DNA from 4 places in the Bradyrhizobium sp. Crot121 genome. Region 1 is predicted to be linked to each of the others. Evidence: riboswitches for the same ligand, from Rfam matches in the RefSeq annotation. Region 1 holds a riboswitch; each other region holds the start of a gene.
The links. A riboswitch is a leader RNA that binds a small molecule or an ion and turns the genes downstream of it on or off. The one in region 1 is predicted to bind cobalamin.
Positions count from the first base shown of each region.

Region 2: it holds a riboswitch for cobalamin, as region 1 does, so the genes downstream of both, metE (5-methyltetrahydropteroyltriglutamate--homocysteine S-methyltransferase) here and AC5ZGW_RS01025 (DUF1636 domain-containing protein) in region 1, are expected to answer to the same signal.
Region 3: it holds a riboswitch for cobalamin, as region 1 does, so the genes downstream of both, AC5ZGW_RS24445 (TonB-dependent receptor) here and AC5ZGW_RS01025 (DUF1636 domain-containing protein) in region 1, are expected to answer to the same signal.
Region 4: it holds a riboswitch for cobalamin, as region 1 does, so the genes downstream of both, AC5ZGW_RS42340 (DUF1636 family protein) here and AC5ZGW_RS01025 (DUF1636 domain-containing protein) in region 1, are expected to answer to the same signal.

Region 1 covers NZ_JCAMOR010000001.1:241,357-244,942, forward strand. The annotation lists gene cobW (cobalamin biosynthesis protein CobW) at 5-1,018, opposite strand; gene cobU (bifunctional adenosylcobinamide kinase/adenosylcobinamide-phosphate guanylyltransferase) at 1,032-1,556, opposite strand; gene AC5ZGW_RS01025 (DUF1636 domain-containing protein) at 1,553-2,002, opposite strand; cobalamin riboswitch at 2,113-2,293, opposite strand; gene cobT (nicotinate-nucleotide--dimethylbenzimidazole phosphoribosyltransferase) at 2,368-3,423, shown strand; gene cobS (adenosylcobinamide-GDP ribazoletransferase) at 3,424-3,586, shown strand, end outside.
Region 2 covers NZ_JCAMOR010000044.1:13,781-17,366, forward strand. The annotation lists partial or broken gene metE (5-methyltetrahydropteroyltriglutamate--homocysteine S-methyltransferase) at 1-1,935, opposite strand, end outside; cobalamin riboswitch at 2,043-2,243, opposite strand; cobalamin riboswitch at 2,376-2,594, shown strand; gene AC5ZGW_RS29745 (ribonucleoside-diphosphate reductase subunit alpha) at 2,709-3,586, shown strand, end outside.
Region 3 covers NZ_JCAMOR010000030.1:5,257-8,842, reverse strand. The annotation lists gene AC5ZGW_RS24445 (TonB-dependent receptor) at 1-2,139, opposite strand, end outside; cobalamin riboswitch at 2,252-2,449, opposite strand; gene AC5ZGW_RS24440 (FecCD family ABC transporter permease) at 2,632-3,586, shown strand, end outside.
Region 4 covers NZ_JCAMOR010000114.1:12,478-16,063, forward strand. The annotation lists gene AC5ZGW_RS42330 (precorrin-8X methylmutase) at 1-183, opposite strand, end outside; gene cobG (precorrin-3B synthase) at 183-1,346, opposite strand; gene AC5ZGW_RS42340 (DUF1636 family protein) at 1,444-1,815, opposite strand; cobalamin riboswitch at 1,910-2,126, opposite strand; gene AC5ZGW_RS42345 (hypothetical protein) at 2,244-2,444, opposite strand; partial or broken gene AC5ZGW_RS42350 (CobD/CbiB family cobalamin biosynthesis protein) at 2,497-2,792, opposite strand; gene AC5ZGW_RS42355 (hypothetical protein) at 2,814-2,996, opposite strand.

The sequences.
Region 1 (3,586 bases):
AAGGCTACCCCGCAAGCGCCCGACGTGCGGCATCGGCGTCGAAGCCCTTCAGGCCGATCACGACAAGATGCTCGGCCTGCCTGGCGTCGGGCCGGGCGAACGCCAGCTCAACACGGCTGCCGACCGCCTGCACCACGATCGGCGCAGGCTTTTCGGAGATGCGCGCATGGCCCTTGACGCGCAGCACCCCCGCGAGGCTGAGGACATCGCTGACCCGTGCGCGCATCGCCTCGACGCTCTCGGCCGCCGCAGGCCTTACGACGATACTGTCGAAATCGTCGTGATCGTGCTCCTCTTCCTCTCCGTGATGCCCGGCCCGCGCAGCGAGGTCGTTCTCGGCATCGGCCTTCATCCCGATGAGGACGTCGGGCGCAAGCGCTCCATGGGAGCGTACGACACGGACACCTTGCCTCAATTGTGCAGCAAGCCGGTTTTCGATGCCGCTGAGCACATCCGGCGACACCAGATCGCTCTTGGAAAGGACCACGAGGTCGGCACAGGCGAGCTGATCCTCGAACACTTCCTCGATCGGGTCGTCGTGATCGATTTCCTCGTCCGCGGCGCGCTGGGCCGCGACCGCATGTTCGTCGAGCACGACGCGTCCCTCTGATAGCGCCAACGCGTCGACGACCGTCACCACGCCATCGACGGTTGCGCGCGTGCGGATCGCAGGCCACGCGAACGCTTTCAAGAGTGGCTGCGGCAGCGCGAGGCCTGAGGTCTCGATCACGATCGCGTCCAGCGGCTCGTCGCGCGTGAGCAGCTTGTCCATGGTCGGAATGAAATCGTCGGCGACCGTGCAGCAGATGCAGCCATTGGTCAGCTCGACGATGTCGCCGGGCGCACAGGCCTTGGCCGCGCATTCCTCGACAAGACCGCCGTCGAAACCGGCATCTCCGAACTCGTTGACGATGACGGCGATGCGGCGGCCGTCGGCTTGCGTCAGAAGCGAGCGCAACAGTGTCGTCTTGCCGGCACCGAGAAAACCAGTGAGCACGGTGACTGGAACACGGGACATATTTCAGGACTCCTTAAGAGGAACGTTTGAGCCACAGCGGAAGGCCGGCCGCGACGAACATGACGTTGGGAACGCTTGAGGCGACCATCTGATTGAGACGGCCCTGCGCATCGCGGAAATCGCGGCCGAGCCTGGTTTCGGGCACGATGCCGAGACCAACCTCGTTCGACACCAGGACAACGGGGTTTGCGGCGACGCCCAGAAATTCCGCGAGCCGATTCGCCTCGACATCAAGGTCACGCCCGGCGAGCATCAAGTTGGAGAGCCAGAGTGTCAGGCAATCGACCAGGACCGCGCAGCCGGGTCGCGATACCTGCGTCAGGACATCGATGAGCGCCAACGGCTCCTCCACGGTCGTCCAATCCGAACCGCGCCTGCTGCGATGATGCGCGATCCTGTCCTGCATCTCCTCATCGCCTGCGGTAGCTGTTGCCAGATACACGCGAGCAAGGCCGCTTTCGGCAATCATTCGCTCGGCAAAAGCCGATTTGCCTGAGCGTGCGCCGCCCAGTACCAGCGTGGTCGAGAGATCAGTCATTTCGGAGCGCTGCCATCTTCGGGCGACCAGCGAACGGGCGGCAGCCGCGCCACCATCCCCTTGCGCAGGATCTCGGCGCGCTCGCGCCACGGCACCAGGCCGTAGGTCGATTTGCGATAGGAATCGACGAAAGACGCGACGGCACCAGCGCCCTCGGGCTCGAGATCGCCGAAGAGGAAGGTGTAACCATCCGAGCTCGAAACCGCGACCGTGGTCGGCCGCTTGCACACGCTCAAGCACTGCACGCGCCGGACCTGAACGGCCGCGTCGCGTTTGCCTGTAGCGACCCGGATCGCGTCGAACATGGCGGGCCCGGCCAACACGCCCTCGGACGTCTTGCAGGTGACGCATACGCTCACGACGACGGGACCGCCGGGCGCAGTCGGCGGCAAATATTCGCCCGGGCGAGAATCAGTATCTTGCTGATCGACGTCGTTGCGATCCATCACGATGCTCAAGTCAGGGCCACGACGGCCGCGAGCTTTGTTGGATCGCGTTCGACGGGGGAAGACCATCGAACTCATTCCGTCCGGTGCACCCCGCCCGACGAACCTCCAAAGCACAATGCGCGATGGCAGGTCTCCTGGCTCGCGGGTCGTCGCCTTTCGCCGCCTTCCCGGTCATCCCAGTGGCCTCGGCTTTGGCTCGCCGCTTACAGTTGCGGGGGCAGCGCCGGCATTGCACCGACTTCCCTTTTTCACCTTCCCGAAGGAAGGACCATCGCCGCCACGCTAGCTGTCCCCGCGACGGCGGTCAACCGCAGTTGACCCGCCCGTTTGCTTCGGTCACTTAAGGCGCGCACGAGGAGCCCATGACCTTCCAAATCCCATCCGATTGGCAAATTCCCGCAATCGCTCCGCTCGATCAGACGCTTGCCGCAACGATGCGCGCGCGAATCGACGGCAAAGCCAAGCCGCCGGGCTCACTGGGACGAATCGAAGACCTGGCGGTGCAACTCGGCATGATCGCGCATCCATCCGCCGCAGCGCTGCAAAAGGCCGTTCTGCTCGTTTTCGCCGGTGATCACGGATTGACGGAAGAAGGCGTTTCGCAATATCCGTCCGCCGTCACGGCCGCGATGGTGAGGACTTATCTCGCAGGCCGAGCGAGCGCCAACGCCTTTGCGGCCGCGTCAGATGTCGGGATCCGCGTCGTGGATGCCGGCGTCGCCAGCGAGCTGCCTTCCCATCCCGATCTCCTCAGCATCAAGATTCGGACCGGCACCGCGAATTCGGCGCGTGAGGCAGCGATGTCGGCCCAGGACGCGCACAAGGCGCTCGCGGCCGGCTTTGCCATAGCTTCCAGCGAAATCGATGATGGCGCCGACATCATTGCGCTCGGCGAGATGGGAATAGGCAACACCGCATCTTCCGCGCTCCTGGTGCATCGGCTGGCGCCCGCTCCCCTCGATGACTGCATCGGCGTCGGCGCAGGCCAGGACGAGCCAGGCATGGCCCGCAAGCGCGCCGCCATCCACAAGGCAGCCAATCGCAGCGATGCGACCGCGCCGTTCGAGGTACTCCGGGAATTCGGCGGCCTCGAGATCGCGATGATGGCGGGCGCCGCGCTTGGTGCAGCGGCACATCGCCGTCCGGTCGTCATCGACGGCTTCATTTCGTCTGCCGCCGCCCTCGTCGCCGTCAGGCTGGCGCCGGCGACGCGCGACTATTGCGTTTTCGCGCACCGGTCGGCCGAGAAAGGTCACGACATCGTATTGGCGGCACTTCGGGCACAGCCGTTGCTCGCTCTCGACATGAGACTTGGCGAGGGCACCGGCGCACTACTGGCGGTCCCGCTGGTGCGGGCCGCGTCCCGCCTGCTGACCGACGTCGCCGACCTCAGCGATGTGCTGGAAGGAAGGATCTAGATGAGCCTGGATCGTCTTCGCGACGCGGTCCGATTCCTCACCATCATTCCTGTCGGCGCTTCGAACGATGCGCCTGATTCCGAGTGGCTGGTCCGCTCGGCGCAGTTTTTCCCGCTGGTCGGTGCGATCGTCGGTTTCGTTTCGGCGGCGGCTCTTCTGCTGA
Region 2 (3,586 bases), on a different contig from region 1:
ATCGACCGCCCAATCGAGATAGGTCTTCCATTCCGACCCGCGCAGCGGCAGGCCTTCCCGCAGTGCCGCTTCGTCGATCTGGATCATGCCTGCACCGGCCGCCTGCAGATCGCGCACCTCGTCGCGGATCGCGAGCGCGATCTGTCGGCACACGTCGCTGCGCGGCAGGTCGTCGCGGACGAACGACCAGTTCAGGATGGTCACGGGGCCGGTCAACATCGCCTTCACCGGCTTTGCCGTCAGTGACTGCGCGAATTGCCACCATTCGACCGTCATCGCCTGTGGTCGTGAGACGTCGCCGTAGAGGATCGGCGGCCGGACGCAGCGCGAGCCATAGGACTGCACTCAGCCGAGCTCGGTGAAGGCGAAGCCGGAAAGCTGCTCGCCAAAATACTGCACCATGTCGTTGCGCTCGAACTCGCCATGGACCAGGACGTCGAGCCCGATATTCTCCTGCCAACGGATGGCGCGCGCAGTCTGATGCTGCAGATAGGTCTTGTATGCGGTATCGCTGAGTGCACCATTGGCATGTGCGGCGCGTGCGTTTCTGACATCAGTTGTCTGCGGGAAGGAGCCGATGGTCGTGGTCGGGAAGCGTGGCAGATTGAACCGCTCGCGCTGCACCTCGGCACGCTCGGCGAACCGGCTGGCACGATGGCGCATGCCGCCATCGATGGCGGCGAGACGCTGGGCAACCTTGGCATCGTGAATCCGCGGTGAGGTCTTGCGCGCGGCCGCGGCGGCATCGGACGCTCGGATCGCTTCGGACGCAGGGGCCCGGCCACTTCCAAGCGCCGCGCCCAGCGCGGCAAGCTCTTCGAGCTTCTGCACCGAGAATGAAAGCCAGGTCTTCACCTCGGGATCGAGCTTGGTTTCCAGGGCGAGATCGATGGGTACATGAAGCAGCGAGCAGGATGGCGCGATCTGAATGCGCTCCTTGCCGAGCTTTGCGACGACGGGCCCAAGCTGATCGAGGATCCGGCTCAGATCTGCGCGCCAGACGTTGCGGCCGTCGATCACGCCGAGCGACAGCACCCGTTCTTTCGGAACGTCGATGAGATCGCCGAGCTGCTGGGGCGCGCGCACGAGATCGAGATGCAGGCCGGCGACCGGAAGATCAAACGCGACCGCACGATTGCCGCCGAGCCCGCCGAAATAGGTCGCCAGCATGATCCTGATGTCCGGCACCGCTTTGGCGATTTCGGAATAGGCGCGCCGTAGGGCTTGCTGAGCGGCGGCGTCCAGATCAAGCACGAGACAGGGCTCGTCGATCTGTACCCATTCCGCACCGCGGGCAGCGAGTTCGCGCAATAGTTCGATATAGACCGGCAGGAGCCTGTCGAGCAGCGACAGCGTGGCGAAATGCGGTTCCTTGGACTTGGCCAGTTTCAGGAACGTGACTGGGCCGACCAGCACGGGGCGGGTCTGATAACCCAGCGCCTTCGCCTCCTCATACTCTTCGATCGGCTTGCGTGATGAGAGTGCAAAATACTGGTTCTTGCGAAGCTCCGGCACCATGTAGTGATAGTTGGTGTCGAACCATTTCGTCATTTCGAGCGCCGCCACGCCATGTGCGTGATGGGCATGTCCGCAGGCCTCGTCATGCGCGTCGGCCTTGGCGCCACGCGCCATCGCGAAGTAGGTCGCAAGCGGCACCGCGCCGCCGGTCCAGCCATAGCTTTCTGGGATAGCGCCGACCATTGCGCAGGTGTCGAGCACCTGATCGTAGAACGAGAAATCGTTCGACGGGATCACGGTGATACCGAGTTTCTTTTGCCGCGCCCAATTGGCCGCGCGCAGCCCGACGCCGGTTTCGATCAGCGTCTTTTCGTCTGATGCGCCGGACCAGAAGCGTTCCAGCGCGAATTTCAGTTCACGCCGCGGACCGATCCGCGGCGTGCCGAGGGACGCAACAACAAGTGAAGTGGAAGACATTGGCTTAACCCCATGAGTTGGGGGCAAAGGCCGTAGTGACACGTCTGGATTCCCTGCGCGAGGTGCGCACGGAATCGCAACCGCACCACCGGGACACCCCGCCCGAGGACGTGTATGTTGTCGAGGCAGGTCTCCTGGCTCGCGGGTCGTTGCTGTGGTCCGGCCTTCCCGAAGCTTTGCAGGCTTCAGTGGCAATTGTGGACCGCGGCTCGCCGCTTACAGTTGCGGGGGCAGCTCCGGCTTTACACCGGCTTCCCTCTTAGCTCCGGAAAAGATCTCTCCGAAGAACCACGACGCGTTCACTTACCGGCAAGATCGCGCGAACGTCAACTCGGCTGACATCACGTGCGCGTGGAGCCGGTTGTTCACAGCGCCAACGGCATGGACCGGAATTTTTGCGCTTCGCCCATACGTGCCATTGACAGCATTCTCCAAATCGCACCAGATGTAGCTGTCACGGTCCATCATGACGCAAGGAATGGTGGCTAAGAGGGAAGCTGGTGATCGCGCGTTTCTCGCGAGAATCCAGCGCTGCCCCCGCAACTGTAAGCAGTGAGTTGCTCCCGATTTTAGACGTCACTGATGCGGCATCGCATTGGGAAGACGGGGAGTGACGCCGACCTGCGAGCCAGGAGACCTGCCGTGACAGCAAATAACGTCCACGGGCGGGGTGTCCCGGCGGCCGCTTGCAGGCTCATGCCGGTACGCCGCCGGCATCATCACGCAGCGTCGCCTCTGGCATCCGGCCCCAGCAACATCACGGGGTCTGCAAGATGTCACTCTCTCTCGATCGCGAAACCACCGCGTCACCTCTCATCCACCTGCGCCCCGAATCAATCGCGGCGCCGGAAGCACGGCTGCCGATGCAGGTGATCCGCCGCAATGGCACGGTGTCGCAATTCGATGCCGGGAAGATCTCGGTGGCGATGACCAAGGCCTTCCTTGCGGTCGAGGGGAATACGGCGGCTGCGTCGCGCCGCGTGCACGAAGCGGTCGAGGAATTGACCGCCGAAGTCGTCGGCGCGCTGTCGCGCCGGATGAGCGAAGGCCGCACCTTTCATATCGAGGACATCCAGGACCAGGTTGAACTGGCATTGATGCGCAGCGGCCATCACAAGGTGGCGCGCGCCTATGTGCTCTATCGCGAGGAGCGGGCGCGGCAGCGCGCCGAACAGCAGGCAACTAAATCCGCAACGGCATCGAGCGGGCCAATCGTCCACGTCACGCTCGCGGACGGCAGCAAGGTGCCGCTCGACCATGCGCGGCTGGCGATGATCGTCGGCGAGGCCTGCGCCGGGCTCGACGGTGTCGACGCTGCGCCTGTCGTCGCGGAAATCCAGCGCAATCTCTATGACGGCATCAGCCAGGAGGAACTCGCGCTCGCCAGCGTGATGGCAGCGCGTACGCTGGTCGAGCAGGAGCCGAACTACGCCTATGTCAGCGCGCGCCTCTTGCTCGACAAGCTCCGCACTGAAGTGCTGTCCTTCGTGCAGGGCGCGCCAACGACAGCGTCGCAGGCGGACATGGCGGTGCGCTATGGCGAATATTTTCCGGCCTGTATCAAGACCGGCATCAGGGCCGAATTGCTCGATCCCGAACTCGGCCGCTTCGACCTGAACAAGCTGGCCGCGGCACTGAAGCCGGAGCGCGA
Region 3 (3,586 bases), on a different contig from region 1:
GCTGACCGACCAGAAGAAATGCTCATAGGCGCCGCTGAGCTTGAGGTCGATCGTCGCATCGCCCGGAATGCGCGTTTGCGTATTGGCCTGATCATTGTCCATGACGCGCGAGCTCCAGGCGCGCAGCGTGGCATCGAACACGAGATAGTTGTCCCAGACATTCCAGGTCACGCCGAGATTGCCGGTGTAGCGCGACACCAGCGGCACGTCGTTGCCGGCGAACTGTCCCTCGCGGAACACCGCGCGCGTGTAAGCCATGCCGCCGCGCAGCGACACGGTATCGCTGACGCGCAGCGAGGCCTGCGTCTCGGAGCCATAACGCCGGGTCGGATCGAGGTTGATGTTGTAGAACAGCACCGGATTGAAATGGATCTCGTTCTCGAGGTCCATGTTGTAGATGCTGGTTTGCACCTGGAAGCGGCCCGTCTTGACGCGGAAGCCGGCTTCGACGTCGTGCGAGGTCTGCGTCTTCAACTGGAAATTCTGCGGCAACGGGTTGAAGTCCGCATCGAACGCGGGTCCGGTGGACGTGCGCTCGTCGACATCGGGCGTGCGAAACGCGTGCGCGGCGCGGGCGAACACCGAGAACATTTCGGTGAAGCGATGCTCGACGCCGACATGCAGCGCGTAATTGGTCTCGCTCTGGTCGAGCGGCGTCGCCTGCGCGTCGAAGGCGAACGGCGCGTTCGGATCGTAGCGGTCGCGCGCGCTGAGCCAGGTGTTCTGCACCCGCGCGCCATAGGAGAAATCGGTGGTGGGCAAGAGGCCAACCGTGTGCTGCCAATAGCCGGCGAGCGACTGCTGCGACAGGTCGTAGGTATGGATCGGTGGCACGCCCCGGAACGCGCCGCGCTGCTGGTGGAACGTTGCATCGTAATAGTCGATGCCGGTCAGGATCGACGAGGGAATCCCGAAGATCGAATTGCTGATGCTCAGCCGCGGCGTGATCGACCAGGTCTGCAACGCGGCGTCATTGTAGGTGGATGCCGCGCTGATGAATGGCGAGGTGCCGAAGAACGCGCCTTGCGTGTCCTTCTGGCGGTAGCCGCCATCGACGATCAGGTCGACACCGTTCAGGAGCGTCTTGGTGAAGCCCGTCGTCGCGCTCGCGCCCTGCTGGTTGCCATAGTCGAACGGCGTGGCGGCGCCCTTGCGATCGGTGACGAGCTGATTGACGCCGATCGAAGGATCGACCAGCCTGCCGCCGGGAAAGCCCAGCTTCTGGTCGTCGCCGGTCACCGTCAGGAAGGCTTTCAGGTCCGGCGTCGTGTAGTTGAGATTGCCGACGCCGTTGCGCTGGTCGAGCGCATTGTTCACGCGGTAGCCGTCGGACTTGATGCCGTTGCCGTAGAACGACGCCGACCATGGTCCCGAATTCATCGCGGTCGAGATCGCGGCCATGCGCTGGTTGAAGGAGCCATAGCCGGCTTCGCCGCGGATCGAGACCGGCGGGCCGCCGACACCGGTCTTGGTGACGATGTTGATCACGCCGCCTATCGCATTGTCGCCGTAGAGCACGGCGCCGCTGTTGCCGCGGGTGATCTCGACGCGCTCGATCGAATCGAGTGGGATGGTCGACAGATCCACCTGCGCCATGTCGATGTCGTTGAGCCGTCGCCCGTTGAGCAGGAACAGCGTGTTGGCGGTGGCGAACGCGCCGAAGCCGCGCAGGTCGACCGAGGTCTTGGCGCCGTTCACGCCGCCATAGAGCGATTGAAGCTGCACGCCGGGGGCCTGCGCGATGATCTCGGCCAGAACCTGGGTCGGCGAATGCGCGATGTCGTCGGCGGTGATCACGGTCGAGGACGTCCCGACAATGCCGGCAAATTGCGGGCCGCCGCCACCGCCACCGGATGAAGCTCCGCCAGCGGCGGCGCCGCCAGCGCCCGCGCCGCCGGCCGGCTGCGCGTTGGTCGGCACCTGGCCCGGCGCGGGACGCCGGGGACCTGGAGTGCCGTCGGAAGCGGGCTTGGCACGGGTGCGGTTGTGGTCGCCGGGCGCCCTGACCTCGACCGGCGGCAATTGCTCGGAGGGCGCTTCCTGCGCCTGCGCGGCGGAAACATACAAAGCGGGCGCCAGCATGCTCGACGCGAGCAGCAGCGCGCGGCGTTGCTTGGTGGCTGTGGTAGCAGAGAACATCGGCGAGACCTCGGTATGACGTCAGTGGCACGTCACAGCGAACCAAGGCTCACCATCGCGTTTCGCGCTTCAGGTGAAGCAAATGCCTGTACTCCCCGACCGACATCGTCGCGTGTGACCACGTATGACGGCAGGTCTCCTGGCTCGCGGGTCGTTACCCTTCGTCGCCTTCCCAGGACCGAGACTCCCAGTGGCATATGACGAAGGATTCACCGCATACAGTTGCGGGGGCAGCCGCGGCTTTACGGGAAGTTTCCCGGTACCGCATTCCCTTTTGATCCCGATAGGAACCGTCGGGGCCATCTAGGATTTCGGCGGCACGTGAGTCAATCCCGGCGAAACTGCGGCTCCCTGGCTCCCATACGTTTTTTTGTTCCGGTGTCGCTTGTCTGCCACCGAATTCGCTGCAAGAAGCAGGGCGCGATGAGTGCACAGGATTTCACGATAGCGGCGGGTCTGGCCGCGCGGCGGCGGTTGGGGGCGACCGTTGCAATGATTGCGTTGGTTGCCTTGCTGATGCTGATCTCGCTCGGCACCGGCCCGGTGCGGCTGTCGCCGCTGACGGTGATCGAGGCGCTGTTCGGTGGCGGCAGCGATGTCACGCAGGTGATCGTGCGCGAGATTCGCCTGCCGCGCACCATCCTGGCGTTTGCGATCGGCGCCATCCTCGGTCTGTCAGGCGCGGCGCTGCAAGGCCTGTTGCGCAATCCCTTAGCCTCGCCCTCGCTGTTCGGCGCGCCGCAATCGGCGGCGTTCGGTGCGGTGCTGGTGATCGCGCTGGGGTTGGCTGACGTCCGCTCCTATGCGCTGCCGGTCGCCGCCATCATCGCCGCATTCGGCTCGGTCTTCGTGCTGCTCGCGATCGCAGGCCGCAATGCGGGCCTCTTGATCCTGATCCTCGCCGGGCTTGCGATCTCGAGCCTTGCGGGCGCTGCGACGGCGCTGGTGATGAACCTCGCGAGCAATCCGTTCCTGGCGCTCGAGATCGCGTTCTGGCTGCTCGGCTCGCTGGAGGACCGCAGCTTCCAGCATGTCGCGCTGGCGCTGCCGTTCATCGTCGCCGGCGCGGCCATCCTGCTGTCGCAAGCCAGCGCCTTCCGCGCGCTCACGCTCGGCGAAGAGACCGCGCAAAGCCTCGGCGTCGATGTCGGCCGCCTGCGCCTGTTCGTGATCGCAGGCGTTGCGCTCGGCGTCGGTGGCGCGGTGGCGGTCACCGGCACCATCGGCTTCATCGGCCTGGTCGCGCCGCATCTGATGCGGCCCGTCATCGGCCACGATCCGGCGCGGCTGTTGGTGCCGAGCGCGCTTGCCGGCTCGGCGCTGTTGCTCGCGGCCGACATCGCGGTGCGCATCATCCCGTCGACGTCGGACATCAAGGTGGGCGTGTTGACCTCGATCATCGGCGTGCCGTTCTTCCTCTATCTCATCATGCGCGAGCGTCGCGCGC
Region 4 (3,586 bases), on a different contig from region 1:
CGCCACCATGCCGGGCGTGAAACGGATATGGGCCTCGAGCCCTACCATGCCGGCGGCATGGATCATGCGCACGACCACCTGTTCTTCATCGGGCGTGAAGCGCGTCAAGTCCGCCTCGGCGCGGATGGTGGCAAAGGACTGTCGATAGATCGCTGCACCGTCGGTTTCATAAATGTGCGGCATCAGCGTCCTCCCGCCAGCATGGAGGGATTTTCGATGATGACGCCGTGGCTCAAGCCACGCATAACTGGCGCGGCGCGCGGCGAGCCGTCGCGGATGAGATCGAATCCGGCGCTGGTCGCAACCAGCGTGATCGCGGTCGCCCCGGAATGCGCGCAGCCCTTGGCGCAGCCCGAAACGTGGAGGCGCGCGTCCGCGGCGATGTGCGGCGCAAGCGCGGCAGCCAGCGTGCGGGTATCGGCAAGAGCCTCGCGGCAGCGCGGCGCGCCGCTGCAAGCGATGACGCGAAGCGCTGGGTCATCGGCCTCGGTGATGAGGTCCGCACCGCGCGGCATCGTGCGTGCTCCCTCAGCAAGAATCATCCGCCACGGTGTCATACGCAACCCTTGCGCATCTGCGGCAATAAGCCGAAGCGCCGAATGGGGCAGTTGCCCGAATGCGACGCCGACCATCGCACCCAGCGGACAAAGACCGGGACGAGGCACAGCGATCGTCGGTGCGGGCTCGGTCCTACCGAGCAGTGCATCCGGCAATCTCGCGCCGGCCATGATGTGGGCGGCCATGCGCCCTCGCCTGCCGCTGGTGCCGCCTGAGGTAATGAACCATTCGGCAAGCGCGACTGCAACGCTCACAGCGTCGCCGCGCGTAACGGAGCGACCAAACTCAGCGCCATCGGCGCGCACCAAAAGGCCGCCCGCGCGGCCACGCTCGATCCGAATGTCCGCGGATGCGCCAGCAAGCACCCGTTCCTTGCCGTCATCGACAGCGAAGCCAAATTTGGTCGGAAGAGCTAGCCCACTGCCGGCAAGGGCCTGCTCCAGTTCGGCTGCGAGCGAACGCGTGTCATCGCCTATGCCCCAGAACGGTGTCACCAGGATGTTGCGATGCGACTCGGCCTCCGGATCATGGTCAAGCAGCTTCAATTGGGCGAGACCGTCGAGCAGAGACAAGTGTCCCTGATCACTCACGCCTCTGATCTGGAAGTTGGCCCGGCTGGTCAAGTCGATCAAGCCGTTGCCGTAACACTCTGCCAGATCAGCCAGCCCTGCCGCCTGTGCCGCATCGAGCCTTCCGCCATAGGGGCGCACGCGGACCACGAGCCCGTCGCCTGACTGCATCGGCCGCAACGCGCCAGGGCACCAGCCCTTGATAGCGACCGTACTCATGACGCCTCGCGCGGCGCAGCCGCGATCGAATTTCGGCGCGTCTTCCAGAGTGATGCCAAGCCAGTGACGACCGTGACAGGGACTTTTGCGAGCGTGTTCATTCCGCGGCTTCTGGCAGGGCGGCGATAGGTGGAATGCGAGCGAGCGATTGTTTGCGGAAGATCTCCGGCCGGCTGCGCCATGGCACGATGCCATCGGGTGCCGCCGCGTAAGCTGACGCGCCGGCAATCACGTCGTGCGCGTTGCCATCGGACAAGCGACCGTAGACATAGGACCACCGTCCCGGCGCGCTGAGCGCGACCGAGCAGCCCTGGTTACAGGCGGACAGGCATTCGACGGGAACGACGACGCCGTCAGGCACGCCCGCGTCGAGAATAGCGGCATGCAGGCGCGCACCGGGCGTAATCTCGCCTTCCCCGAGCGTCTGGCCCGGGCGGCATGTGATGCAAACGTGAAGAGTGACGATCATCGCCCCTTCCTGAATTGACGGCGGGAAGCGATGAGGTGCACGAACCGTCCTTGAGGAGGCTTCGCTTTCCCCGTCGCGGAACACCCCGTCCGCCGGTCTCAACGTTGCGCTGGCAGGTCTCCCGGCTTGCGGAGCAGGGTCTTTCCCTTCGATCCCCGCCTTCCCGATCCCCAGGGGATCAGTGGCTTCGGGCATCTCTCCGGTCACGGTCGCGGGGGCGGCTGCTTTTCAGGCCAAGCCGTTTGGCTCGAGCCCTATCGCATTCCCTCTTCGCCTGTCGCAGAACAGGCACCAACGCGGGCCGACCATTTGCTCTGGGCCGCAACTTGTCAAGCCAAAGGGACCACGCCGGATGATGTCCGAACCAGATGCCGCCGAGGACGGGGACATCGTCGCGCCCGAGGGCTCCACCGACGCCCGCCACGCCATCAAAATGGCGAAAAAGGAGATGGTCCGCGAAAGATCAGGGCGACCAAGGACGGCGAAGAGGGACTGATCGGGCGCAGGTGATAAGCCAGGGCTAGCTCGGTAAAGCTTTCGTCGATCACTAGACGGCCGACACGCGGCAGGATCGAAAGAAGTTCACTCTGATCATGATGCTTTCCGTCGGGATCGTTCGGGTTGACCACGATCGCGAGCTCAGCCCTCGCGAGCGCCTCGAGTTCCCGCCGCGATGGTCTCGTGATACGCTCGCGGACCGCTGAGCCGCTCGCCGAGCGCTCCAGCTATGGCGGCTTCGAGCCAGCCGGCATTAATCGAGCGGCGCCGGTTCGCATCGCGCATCATGCATGACCACCCTGCGAAGACCGGGGCGCGCAGCACGAAGAGAACAGCGGTCAGGCGAGCTGGAATGAAGTTTGCCACATCATCGATGCGCGCGCCGCAGCCCAACCAAGAGCTTCGTGTCGCGGCGTATGATGGCCGATCATAGAGTCCAGTGCGTTGATCGCCTTGTAGCCGGCAATGCCAGGTACCCCACCCCGACCAAGCCGGGATTTCTACTTCAGCAAATATGCGCCTGCGAATTGTTCGGCCATCACCGCACGTTCTTCTTCAGTTTGACCCAAATGCGACATCGACCCGTGATGGTCCTTCGCATCCAGCGTATGATGGTCATTTCGATTTAGCACCTCCTCCATCCCTGCCGGATCAGGCTGCGTTGTCTCGTCGAGGATCGGCATGGGCATTTCGGTGGCAGGGCCTGGCGCGGCGAACGCTAAACTAGTCACAACCGATAGCGGAATGCCGAGTTGCACTCGGGGGAAGCTCCCTTCGAGGGCGTGATCGCGGCCTCGTGGGAGGGCCGCTACAGGTCACCTCCGCGGCCGAAGTCTCTCCGCGAAATCATGAAGCAAAAGGAAAGCAATGAGCGCGATTGACCACTGGTGAGTCGTGCGACATACGGATCTTTCTTTACAGGCGTCTCTGGTTGCTCAAATATCTTCTGCGGTGGGTCAGATATCCCCCTCCACATCTGTCACAGATAGGGAGGCTCTTCTATGATCCTATTCAGGATAGTCTTCGCAGTAAGCGCTATCTTGCTAACCAGGGATGCATTTGCGGAGCCGGGGAATCTGGATCGGGACAGCCCCATTTCGCTTTGGGTCGCCAGCAGACTGCACCGATCTGGGAATGACATACGTGAGGAGTGATTCAAAAGGGGACGGTGACAAATGCTGGACTGGAACGAAAGTGTATTGTTCAGGTTATCCCGCCCCTGAAGTTGCATTCATCGGTTATGATGCTTGTGACGGTTTTCAATGTCATCGAA